Regions from separate parts of the Microvirgula curvata genome, predicted to be linked through region 3. Evidence: predicted binding sites of a transcription regulator. Region 3 holds the regulator's gene; each other region holds the start of a gene.

Evidence for each region. Region 3 encodes HrcA, which represses chaperone genes, less so after heat shock. Its sites were predicted from a motif close to ATTAGCACTCGNNNNNNNCGAGTGCTAAT; they were not measured.
Region 1: a site for HrcA is predicted at 1,468-1,496, ahead of rpoH (RNA polymerase sigma factor RpoH). Genes of this name have one in related genera too.
Region 2: a site for HrcA is predicted at 2,168-2,196, ahead of groES (co-chaperone GroES). Genes of this name have one in related genera too.

Annotation. Positions count from the first base shown of each region.
Region 1 is NZ_BAAGUB010000028.1:315,799-319,954, reverse strand. It holds gene ftsE (cell division ATP-binding protein FtsE) at 1-395, shown strand, start outside; gene ftsX (permease-like cell division protein FtsX) at 392-1,300, shown strand; gene rpoH (RNA polymerase sigma factor RpoH) at 1,526-2,374, shown strand; gene ACYVG8_RS12515 (O-acetyl-ADP-ribose deacetylase) at 2,429-2,992, opposite strand; tRNA gene ACYVG8_RS12510 (tRNA-Ala) at 3,036-3,111, shown strand; gene ACYVG8_RS12505 (Hsp70 family protein) at 3,282-4,156, shown strand, end outside.
Region 2 is NZ_BAAGUB010000003.1:240,882-245,037, reverse strand. It holds gene ACYVG8_RS01360 (autotransporter outer membrane beta-barrel domain-containing protein) at 1-2,095, shown strand, start outside; gene groES (co-chaperone GroES) at 2,275-2,562, shown strand; gene groL (chaperonin GroEL) at 2,615-4,156, shown strand, end outside.
Region 3 is NZ_BAAGUB010000011.1:9,418-13,573, forward strand. It holds gene ACYVG8_RS05860 (TetR/AcrR family transcriptional regulator) at 1-374, shown strand, start outside; gene ACYVG8_RS05865 (competence/damage-inducible protein A) at 379-1,134, opposite strand; gene hrcA (heat-inducible transcriptional repressor HrcA) at 1,238-2,257, shown strand; gene mltB (lytic murein transglycosylase B) at 2,305-3,297, shown strand; gene ACYVG8_RS05880 (autotransporter outer membrane beta-barrel domain-containing protein) at 3,833-4,156, shown strand, end outside.

The sequences.
Region 1 (4,156 bases), on a different contig from region 3:
ATCACAAGATCCTCTACGACCGCAGCGTGTTCGACAATGTGATGCTGCCGCTGGACATCATCGGCTTCGACCGTCGCGAATCGACCCGCCGCGTTCATGCGGCGCTGGACAAGGTCGGCCTGCTCGGCAAGGAAAAGACCAATCCGATCCGCCTGTCCGGTGGCGAGCAGCAGCGGCTGTGCATCGCCCGCGCCGTGGTCCACCGCCCCAGCATCCTGCTGGCCGACGAGCCGTCGGCCAACCTCGACCGCGCCTATGCGCTCGACATCATGGAACTGTTCAAGTCCTTCCACCAGGTCGGCGCCACCGTGGTCATTTCCGCCCACGACGAAACCCTGATGGCCGACTATGGCCGTCGCATCATCCGCCTGGCCCATGGAGCGTTCGCCGCATGAAACACTCGCTGATCCTGAACTGGCAGTCGGCCCGCCGCGCGCTGACCGGCTTTTTCCGCCAGCCGTTCGGCAATCTGCTGACGCTGTTGCTGCTCGCCGTGGCCCTGTCGCTGCCGCTCGGTCTGTACCAGACGGTCAAGGGCCTGTCGGCCTGGGCCGGCCAGCTGACCTCGGTCCCGCAAATGACGCTGTTCATGGAACTGTCGGCCGACACCGCCGACGTCAAGGCGGTCGAGGCGGCGCTGAAGCAGCATCCCGGCGTGGCCAGCATCGAGTTCGTCGGCCGCGATACGGCGCTGAAAGGGCTGCTGGCGCGCAACGGGCTGGACGGCATGCAGGACGGCCTCGGCGGCAATCCGCTGCCGGATGCGTTTATCGTGACGCCGAAGGACATGCCGGCCACGCAGCTTGAGCATCTGCAGCGCGAACTGTCCGGGCTGCCGCTGGTCGAACTGGCCCAGTTCGATGCGTCGTGGGCGCACAAGCTGGACGCCATCCTGACCCTGGGCCGGCAACTGCTGCTCGGGCTCGGCATCGTGCTGGCGGTCGCGCTGGTGCTGGTGACCCACAACACCATCCGCCTGCAGGTTCTGGCGCGGCGTGACGAGATAGAAGTCGCCAAGCTGATTGGTGCGACCAACGGCTTTATCCGTCGTCCGTTCATGTATCACGCGCTGTGGCAGGGCATTTTCGCCGCGCTGATCGCCTGGGGGCTGTCGGCCGGTTTCGCCAGCATGGCCAGCCCGGCGCTGGGCCAGATCGCCACGCTGTACGGGTCGCAGGCCCGGCTGGCGCCACTCGATGCCGACGAGATCGCCATCCTGATCGCCGCCAGCGCGCTGCTGACCATGCTCGGCGCCCGCCTGGCGGTCAACCACCACCTGCGGCAGCTGACACCGCACTGAGATCCCGGCCGCCGACGATTAAGTCCGGGCTAAGCCCTGGTGGGCAGACTGGGTTTCCCGGGCAGGACGACAGCCGTCGACCTGCCCTGCTGGATTTTTGCGCTGGCCAATCATAGTCTTGAGCTATGTTGTCGATAAAAAATGACTGGCCGGCGAAACCGGATGCTTTTAGCAGTCTCCCGATGTGAGTGCTAGAATCGAGCGTTGAAGGAGGATATCCACTTGATGAATGCCACGATGAACCTGCCGGTACCGTCTGCCAATGGCAGCCTAGATCAGTACATTGCGGCCGTGAACAGCGTTCCGATGCTGACGCAAGAGGAAGAACTCGAACTCGCTACCCGCTTCCAGCAGGACGAAGACCTTGAAGCCGCGCGGCAACTGGTGCTGTCGCACCTGCGCGTGGTGGTCTCGATCTCGCGCGGCTACGCCGGCTATGGCCTGCCGCAGGCCGACCTGATCCAGGAAGGCAATATCGGCCTGATGAAAGCGGTCAAACGCTTCGAGCCGACCCGCGGCGTGCGCCTGTTCTCGTTCGCCGTCCACTGGATCAAGGCCGAAATACACGAATTCATCCTGCGCAACTGGCGCCTGGTGCGCATCGCGACCACCAAGCCGCAGCGCAAGCTGTTCTTCAATCTGCGCTCGATGAAGCAGGGCTTCTCGGCACTGTCGGACAAGGAAGCGCAGCGCATCGCCGACGACCTCGGCGTCAAGCCGGAAGAAGTCCGCGAAATGGAAACGCGGCTGTCCGGTCAGGACATCGCGCTGCTGGCCGATGATGGCGACGAAGACGGCTACGCGCCGATCGACTGGCTGGCCGACCACGAAAGCGAGCCGACGCGCGAAATCGAACGCAAGGCCTATGACCGCCTGCAGCGCGAAGGCATCGAGGAAGCCCTGGCCAGCCTCGACGCACGCAGCCGCCGCATCATCGAGGCGCGCTGGCTGCAGGACGATGGCGGCCTGACGCTGCACGACCTGGCTGGCGAATTCGGCGTGTCCGCCGAGCGCATCCGCCAGATCGAGGCCAAGGCACTGAAGAAGATGCAGATGACGATGGTTGCCGGCTGATCGCCGCCACATCAACGAAAAAGCCCGCACATTCGCGGGCTTTTTTCTTTCCACTCACTGCCATGGCAATCCGCTGACCCGGCTGAATATCTCGCCGTCGCGGGGGGAGAAGAACACCAGCACGATGCGCTCGGGCTGGGCCATGCTCGCGCACCAGTCAGCCAGCACCCCGGCCACGACCTGTGCCGCATCGACATGCGGATAGCCGTAGATGCCGGTCGAGATGGCCGGGAAGGCAATGCTGGCGCACTCCAGTGCCGCCGCCCGCGCAAGCGCATTGCGGTAGCAGGCGGCCAGCAGCGCCGCTTCATCCCCGCCATGCCGGCCCCAGACCGGTCCGACCGTATGCAGCACATAGCGCGCCGGCAGCCGGCCCCCGGTCGTTTCCACCACCTGTCCGGTCGGCAGTCCGTCCGGCAGCACCGTCTCGCGCAGGCGCCGGCAATCGGCAAGGATGGCCGGCCCGCCGGCCCGGTGGATGGCGCCATCCACCCCGCCACCGCCCATCAGCCCCGAATTGGCGGCATTGACGATGACATCCACTTCAATCTGCGTCAGGTCTCCCACGCAAATGCGGACCCGATCAGCCGGCAAACCGGCAGGTGTGATTTTGTCCATGGACTTGTCCGGCACCTCAAAAAACGTATAATAGCGCCTCGTTGGGCCGGTAGCTCAGTTGGGAGAGCGTAGCGTTCGCAATGCTAAGGTCGTGAGTTCGATCCTCATCCGGTCCACCAGAGAACACCCGATAAAAAACGCATTACACGGCAAAGTGTAATGCGTTTTTTATTTGCGGATGCAGCGCGCAGCAGGTGAAGGACTTTGGCGACACTTCCTCCCGATGGGGCTGGCCTGACGCCGCCTGCTCGCGTAGCATCCATGCCCCTTTCACGGCGACGTTCCCACCATGAATCTCTCACCCGCCCGCGCCTGCGGCATCGATTTCGGCACCTCGAACTCCACCGCCGGCTGGCTGCGTCCGGGCGTCGCCACGCTGCTGCCACTGGAAGACGGCAAGCCGACGCTGCCGTCGGCCGTGTTCTTCAACGCCGACGAAGACAGCATGAGCGTCGGCCGCGCGGCGATGGCGGAGTACATCGATGGCTATGAGGGCCGGCTGATGCGGGCACTGAAAAGCCTGCTCGGCAGCAGCCTGATAGACGGTCATACCGAGGTGCTCGGCCGCGCCCTGCCGTTCCGCGAGCTGCTGGCGACCTTTATCGGTGAACTGAAGTCCCGCGCCGAGACCGCCGCCGGGCGACCGTTCGACCAGGCGGTCTTCGGCCGGCCGGTGTTTTTCGTCGACGAGAATCCGGAAGCGGACCAGCGCGCACAGGACACGCTGGAAGCCATCGCCCGCCAGGTCGGTTTCCGCGACGTCAGTTTCCAGTTCGAGCCAATCGGCGCCGCGCTGCACTATGAAACGACGCTGGCCCACGAGGAGCTGGTATTGATCGCCGATATCGGCGGTGGCACGGCCGACTTCTCGCTGGTGCGGCTGTCGCCGGAACGCTCGGCCCGTTCGGAACGGGCGGACGATCTGCTCGGCAATGCCGGCGTGCATATCGGCGGCACTGACTTCGACCGTGCGCTCAGTCTCGGCGGCATGATGCCGCACCTCGGTTACCGCTCGCGGATGAAGAATGGCGCCGAGATTCCGTCCGGCATCTTCTTCCATCTGGCGACCTGGCACACGATCAACCTCGCCTACACCCGCCAGGCCTGGGCCGATCTGCAGGGCATTTATCGTGACGCACTGGCACGGACCGAGCTCGACCGGCT
Region 2 (4,156 bases), on a different contig from region 3:
GGCGTTCGACGGCGGCGGGCTGAGTATCGGCAATGGCGGCCGCATCGCGGCCGGCACGCTGTCCGGCAGCGGCCTGCTGACCCTGACCGGTGGCGAGCTGCGGCTGGAGGGTGCCAATCCTGCGCTGGCGGTAACGACGCAGATCGCGGCAGGCGCCAGCGCAGTCGTGGACGATGTCGGCGGGCTGGGACGCGGCGGCATTTTCAACGATGGCACGCTGCGCTTCGACGCGGCAAATGGCGTGCTGTCCAATGCGCTGGATGGCCGGGGGGATGTGCAACTGGTGCAGAGCGGCCTGACGCTGTCCGGCGCCAATGACGGCTTTGCCGGTCGCTTCGACATCGATGCCGACAGCCGGCTGACCGTGACCGACACGCGACAGCTCGGCAGCGCCAGTGTGACGGATGAGGGTGTGCTGCTTCTCGACGTTGCCGGTGAGGGACGGCTGCTGAATGCGCTGACCGGGGCCGGCGAACTGGTTAAGCGCGGCAGCGGTGTCGTGCTGGCCGGGCAGGGGCTCGATCACCGTGGCGGTACCCGCATCGAGGGCGGCGGACTGCTGCTGGACAATGCCGCCGCGACGCTGGGGGGCGGCGGCCCGGTCACGGTTGCCGGCGGGGCGGTGCTGGGTGGCTACGGCGTCGTGGTCGGCGATGTCGGCAACGACGGCTATCTGGTGGTGGCTGACGCTGCGACGCGGCTGTCCGGGACCGGCAGACTGGAAATCCGCGGGGCGCTGGACAACCGGGGCGGCATCCTGCTCGGCGGTGCCGGTGTCGGCAATGCGCTGGTGCTGCAAGGTGACTACCGTGGCACCGGCTCTGCCTGGCTGCGGGTTCATGCCCGGCTGGACGGCGATGATTCGCCGGCTGACCGCGTACTGCTGGATGGCGGTCGCGCCAGTGGCGAGACCGCACTGCAGGTAGTCAATGTCGGTGGTGCCGGTGCCCAGACCCGGGGCGATGGCATCCTGCTGATCGAAACCGGCAACGGGGGGCAAACCGGGGCCCAGGCGTTCCGGCTCGACGCGCCGGTACTGGCCGGTCCGTACGCCTACCGCCTGTATCGCGGCGGCCAGGGGGCCGGTACGGCGGACAACTGGTATCTGCGTTCGGAGCGCAGCGATGAGGCGGATACGCCGGATGATGGCAAAAGACCCGACTACCGCGGTGAAACCTCGCTGTATGCCGTCGTGCCGGCCATGGCGCTGGCCTATGGCCAGACGATGCTGGCGACGCGCGAGGTCCGGGCGACGAATCTGGCCACCACCCGGCCGTTGCCGGCGGCCTGGGGGCGGGCGATCAACGAGGCGGGCCACTACGATGGCGGCGGCATACTGGCGAACGGGCCGCGGTATGCGAGCGAGTTGCAGGCACTGCAGGCTGGTCATGACCTGCTGCTCCGTCATGGGCGGGACGGCTCGGTGCTGCGTGGCGGGTTGTATCTGGCCATCGGCCAGGCCAGCGCCACCGTCGATCACGATGACGGTCGTCGTGCCGGCCATGACCAGCTCGACGGGCGCACGCTGGGCGGCTACTGGAACTGGCAGGCCGACAGCGGGGCCTATGTCGATGCCGTGGCCCAGGCCAGTCAATACCGCGTGCGTTCCGTCTCCGCCCAGGTGCGGCCGCTGCACAGCCGCGGCCATGGCGGCGCAGTGTCACTGGAGGCCGGCTTCCCGCTGCGGGTCGACCCGTCCTGGCGGCTGACGCCTCAGGTCCGGCTGAGCTACCAGCGCATCCGGCTGGACGCGGCGTCCGATGGTGCGGCCCAGGTCCGCTTCGGCGGGATGGAGTCGCTGCAGACCCGGGTCGGTCTGCTCGGCGAGCATGCGGCATCGCCGTCGTCATCGGTCTGGGTTCGTGCCGGGCTGGGCCGGGAGTCCGCCGCCAGGCCGGGCGCATCCTTCTCTTCCGACAACGGCTATCTTCCGTTCCGGACCGGCATGCGCGGCATGCTGGCCGATGCCGGGGCCGGTCTGGACATCCGGCTGGGCAAACAAACCAGCGTGCGCGGCAGCCTGGACTGGCAGGGTGCACCGGGCGGCCACGGCGGTGCCCGCCGTGCCGAACTCGTCATGCACATGAGCTGGTAGCGCAGTGCGGCGGCCGTTCGCCGCAATTTTTTTGCCCGCCAACCCTTGAAAAGCCCTTTCCTCGCCCATACCATTGGCACTCGCAACGGACGAGTGCCAGTCGCTCGTGCCAAATCGCTGATTTTTTTAGTGTTTTCTGATTGTTTCAGATAACTACTCGAGTACAGGAGAGTTTTTCCATGGTAATCCGCCCCCTGCATGACCGTGTTGTGATCAAACGCCTCGAAGCCGAAGAGAAAACCGCTTCGGGCATCGTGTTGCCGGGCAACGCGGCAGAAAAGCCGGACATGGGTGAAGTCGTCGCCGCCGGCAATGGCAAGATTCTGGAAAACGGCGAACGCCGTCCGCTGGAGCTCAAGAAGGGCGACAAGGTCATCTTCGGCAAGTACGCCGGCCAGACCGTCAAGGTTGACGGCGAAGAGCTGCTGGTGATGCGCGAAGAAGACGTGATGGGCATCGTCGAGTAATCGACCCGGTCCCGTCCCGTTGTCCCGATCCAATTTCCTGGAGTAAAAGAACATGGCTGCAAAAGACGTAAAATTCGGTGATTCCGCTCGTGCCAAGATGGTCATTGGTGTCAACGTGCTGGCTGACGCCGTCAAGGTGACCCTGGGCCCGAAGGGCCGCAATGTGGTGCTGGAGCGCAGCTTCGGCTCGCCGACCATCACCAAGGACGGTGTGTCGGTCGCCAAGGAAATCGAACTGAAGGACCGCTTCGAAAACATGGGCGCGCAAATGGTCAAGGAAGTGGCTTCCAAGACCAACGACGTTGCCGGTGACGGCACCACCACCGCGACCGTGCTGGCCCAGGCCGTCGTGCAGGAAGGCATGAAGTACGTTGCCGCCGGCATGAACCCGATGGACCTGAAGCGCGGCATCGACAAGGCGGTCATCGCCATCGTTGAAGAACTGAAAAAAATCTCCAAGCCGTGCGCGACCGGCAAGGAAATCGCCCAGGTCGGCGCGATTTCGGCCAACAGCGACAGCGTGATCGGTGAAAAGATCGCCGCCGCGATGGAAAAGGTCGGCAAGGAAGGCGTGATCACCGTTGAAGACGGTTCGGGCCTGGAAGACGAACTCGACGTGGTCGAAGGCATGCAGTTCGACCGCGGCTACCTGAGCCCGTACTTCATCAACCAGCCGGAAAAACAGATCGCCCAGCTCGACAACCCGTTCGTGCTGCTGTTCGACAAGAAGATCTCGAACATCCGCGACCTGCTGCCGGTGCTGGAACAGGTGGCCAAGTCGGGCCGTCCGCTGCTGATCATCGCCGAGGACGTCGATGGTGAAGCGCTGGCTACCCTGGTGGTCAACAACATCCGCGGCATCCTGAAGACCGTGGCCGTCAAGGCACCGGGCTTCGGCGACCGTCGCAAGGCCATGCTGGAAGACATCGCCATCCTGACCGGCGGCACCGTGATCGCCGAAGAAGTCGGCCTGACGCTGGAAAAGGCCACGCTGGAACAGCTGGGCCAGGCCAAGCGCGTCGAAATCGGCAAGGAAAACACCACGCTGATCGACGGTGCCGGCCAGGAAGCCGCCATCAAGGCGCGTGTCGACCAGATCCGCAAGCAGATCGAAGAAGCGACCAGCGACTACGACCGCGAAAAGCTGCAGGAACGCGTGGCCAAGCTGGCCGGCGGCGTGGCCGTGATCAAGGTCGGTGCCGCGACCGAAGTCGAAATGAAGGAAAAGAAGGCCCGCGTCGAAGACGCGCTGCACGCGACCCGTGCCGCCGTTGAAGAAGGCATCGTTCCTGGCGGCGGCGTGGCCCTGCTGCGCGCCCGTGGCAACCTGAGCAACCTGAAGGGCAGCAATGCCGAACAGGACGCCGGTATCCAGATCGTGCTGAAGGCGATCGAAGCTCCGCTGCGCCAGATCGTCGCCAACGCCGGCGACGAGCCGAGCGTGGTGGTGAGCAAGGTCTACGAAGGCAAGGGCAACTTCGGTTTCAACGCCGCCACCGGCGAATACGGTGACGTGGTTGAAATGGGCGTGCTCGATCCGACCAAGGTGACCCGCAGCGCGCTGCAACACGCCGCCTCGATCGCCGGCCTGATG
Region 3 (4,156 bases):
GCGCCGCACTGGCGGCGGCCACGTCGCCGCGCGAAAAAGTGGCAGCCCTGGTCAACGTCCACCTGCACTCGCTGCTCGGTGAAAACCAGGCCGCACTGGAAGTGATGCTGTACGAGTGGCGCAGCGTGTCGCCGGAACAGAAACCGGGCCTGATCGTGCTGCGCGACCGCTACGAGGACCTGTGGCAGTCGGCGCTGGAAGAAGCCGTCGCCGCCGGCCTGATCCGCGCCGAAGACCCGCGCCTGCTGCGCCGCATGGTGCTGGGCTCGCTGCAGTGGAGCGTGCAGTGGTACAAGCGCGACGGCGACCTCAGCGTCGAGCAGCTGGCACAGCAGATGCTCGACATCCTGTTGCCGCCGCCGGACGGCCAGTAACCGGCTAGCGCGGTTTGCGGTCCCGCGTCTCATAGCCGCGTGCCTCGACCGCGCGGCGCAGCTCGCCGACACCGATATCGACCAGCGCCGGCGCACCGGTCAGGCCGAACTCGATATGCGGCGGCAGGTCGGCGGTGCCGAAGCTTGGCAGGCACGACAGGCGCAGCGCCGGGTAGCGGGCGACCATCTCCTCCATCAGCCCGATCAGGTCGCCTTCGCGCGCCTGCAGGGCGACAAAACCGTGCTCGACATCCGGTTCGTCGTTGAACAGCCCCCGGTAATGGGTATCGAGCACCCACTCGATCATCGGCCATGCCATGCTCGGAAACCCCGGCACGAAGTGATGATTGCCGACGCTGAAGCCCGGAATCTGGTTGACCGGGTTCGGAATCAGCCGGCTGCCGGTCGGAAAATCGACCATGTGAATCCGGTGCGGATAGGCCTCCTCGCCAAAACGCGCCTCAAGAATCGCACGGCCGTCGGCATGCGTTTCCAGCTCCACGCCGGCCGCCGCCGCTGCGCAGGCCCGGGTGTAATCGTCCGGCGTGGCGCCGATGCCGCCAAAGCTGAACACCAGATCGTCCCCTGCCAGCGTGCGCTTGAGCGTCGCGGTAATGGCCTCCGGGGAGTCCGCCAGATACTCGGCCCAGTGGAGCCGCATGCCGCGTGCGGCCAGAATGCGGATCAGCGCCTGCAGATGCTTGTCCTGCCGCTTGCCGGACAACAGTTCGTCGCCGATGATGATTGCGCCTACCTTCATGAGGTCGACTCCGTGGCCGTGAATGGAGCGGGCAATCTATCTCTCCCGGTCTTTCCTGACAATGACCTGTCCCGATTCCCTCACCGTCGCGTAAAATCCCTGCATGCTCAATGAACGCGCGCAACGCCTGCTCAAATCGCTTGTCGAACGCTATATCGCTGACGGCCAGCCGGTCGGTTCGCGGACGCTGACCCAGATTTCCGGTCTCGACATCAGCCCGGCGACCATCCGCAACATCATGGCCGACCTGGAGTCGATGGGACTGATCGTCAGCCCGCACACCTCCGCCGGACGGGTACCGACCGCCAGGGGTTATCGCGTGTTCGTCGACAACCTGCTGACCATCCAGCCGATCGACCATATCGCCCGCCAGCAGATGGAACACGAGCTGCACCCCGACAGCCCGGCGCGGCTGGTCGCCGCCGCCTCGCAACTGCTGTCCGACCTGACCCATTTCGCCAGCGTGGTGGTCACGCCGCAGCGTGCCGACATGGCCTTCCGCCAGATCGAATTCCTGCGTCTGTCCGACCGCCGCGTGCTGCTGATCATCGTCACCCAGCTTGGCGATGTGCAGAACCATTTGCTGTTCACCGAACGCGACTACACCGCATCCGAACTGACCGAGGCGGCCAATTTCCTCAATCGCCACTACGCCGGCCAGTCGCTCGCCACCATCACTGTCGAACTGGAAAGCGAACTGGCCCGGCTGCAGGGGCATATCGCCCGGCTGATGAGTGCGGCCATCGATGCCGGCAAGAACTCGCTGAACAGCCAGGCCGACACGGTCGTGGTCAGTGGCGAACGCAATCTGCTGACCATCGACGAACTGACCAGCGACCTCGGTTCGCTGCGTCAGCTGTTCGACATGTTCGAGCACAAGACCGAACTGCTGCGTCTGCTGAGCCAGAGCCGCGGCGCCCAGGGCGTGCAGCTGTTCATCGGCGACGAATCCGGCGTCCACACGCTGGACGGCTGTTCGGTGGTCACCGCACCGTATTCGATCAATGGCCAGCTGGTCGGCACGCTGGGCGTGATCGGCCCGACACGCATGGCCTACGAACGGGTGATCCCGATCGTCGACATCACCGCCCGGCTGGTGTCCGGCGCGCTGTCCCACTCCTGAATTCCCTTTGACCGGCGCCGATGGCGCCATTCCGACAGGATGCTGTAATGAAACGTCTGCTGCTCCCCGCCCTCTTCGCGCTCGCCGCCCCCGCCTTCGCCGACGAGGCGCTGCTCGCCCGTCCCGAGGCCCAGGCCTTCGTGGAGCGCACGGCCAGAGAGCAGGGACTCGACCGCGCGGCAGTGGCCGACGCACTGCGCCAGGCCGTGATCAAGCCGAACATCGTCGGCATTCTCGACCGCCCGAGCACCGCCCGGCCGTGGTACCAGTTTCGCCCGGCCCACGTGAACACCCGGCTCGCCAGCGAAGGCGCCGCTTTCTGGCAACAGAACGCGAGCTGGCTGGAACTGGCGGAGAACCGCTACCAGGTCGACCCGGCGGTCATTGTCGCCATCATCGGCATCGAGACCGGCTATGGCCGCAACATGGGCAGCTTCCGCGTGCTCGACGCGCTGGCCACCATCGGCTTCAACTACCCGCGCCGCGCCGACTACTTCCAGGGCGAGCTATCCGCCTTCCTGCGCCTGGCACGCGACGAGAACGGTGACCCGACATCGTTCAAGGGGTCGTACGCCGGCGCGATGGGCATGCCGCAGTTCATGCCGTCCAGCTTCCGCAAATGGGCGGTGGACCTGAACGGCGATGGCAAACGCGATATCTGGAGCACACCGGCCGATGCCATCGGCTCGGTCGCCAACTACCTGCAGCAGCATGGCTGGCAGCATGGTGCCGACATCCTGCTGCCGGCAGCGCTGCCGGCCGGCCTTGCCGATACACTGGCGGCCGACAAGTTCAACCTGCACTACAGCGTTGGCGAACTGAAGAAAATGGGGGTGCAGATCGACGCCGACATCGCCGACCCGGTGCTCGGCGTGGTGTTCCCGCTGGAAGTTTCCGCCGGCAACACCCAGTATTGGCTCGGTTTGCAGAATTTCTACACCATCACCCGCTACAACAAGAGCACGCTGTATGCGACAGCCGTCGCCCAGCTGTCGCAGGACATCGCCCAGCGGCGCGGCGCGCAACTCGCCGTGCAATAAACTGCGAACAATGGCGGCAGACGGCCCGGCTTCCTGCCGCCATTGTAGCGAACGGTATTTACCGACCCGTTTTATTTACCGGACAACAAGTATCTGCTTTATCTGCCCGGGCAATTCCAATTACAGATTCAGAATTAACCTGTCCAGAAGCAGTACTCCCTCATTTCATTCCGTTAGCCGCTGACTCTAAATATCACCCTTGCCGTTTTTGTTTCTTCATTCAGACGCAAGAGGCTGATATATGCACTGCCCGTTTCTTTCCGTATCAGGTCGCCAGTGCCGGAGGCTGGTCCGGCGCTGCCGATACCTGTATGCCAGTGGCCTTCATATCGGCAGCACCGTGGGCATTGCCGTCATGATGGGCTGCGCTCCCCTGAGCAAAGCGGCAGACGTGATCGGCGACCCCGTCAGGGCACGCGGGCAGGACGCCACGCCACAAACCGACAGCCCCCCGTGCGACGCGACCGAGCCCGGATACACAGGCCCGTGCCCCGCCCCGTCACCGGGTGCCCGCCCACCGGTCAGCTATGGCAGCATGGCCGCCGTAGCGGGACTGGCTGCAGCGGGTATCGCCATCACGGCGCGTGGAGACCGCGGCACCACGCCGCATGTCGACACCATGCCTCTCCCGGACACGGCCAACCCGGCGGCCCCCGCAGACAGCACCCACAAGGTGTCGAGCCGCCCTCGTACCCCTCCTCCCGCGGGTGGGCCTGATCCACAGCGCCCCTCCAAACCTGGCGACAAACCTGACGACAGGCCCGGTGACAGGCCCGGTGACAGGCCCGGAAGCCAGCCGGAAGTCATTGCCGACGACCGCAGCATTTCCAGCGAACAGGATGCCATCACCGCCTTCGAT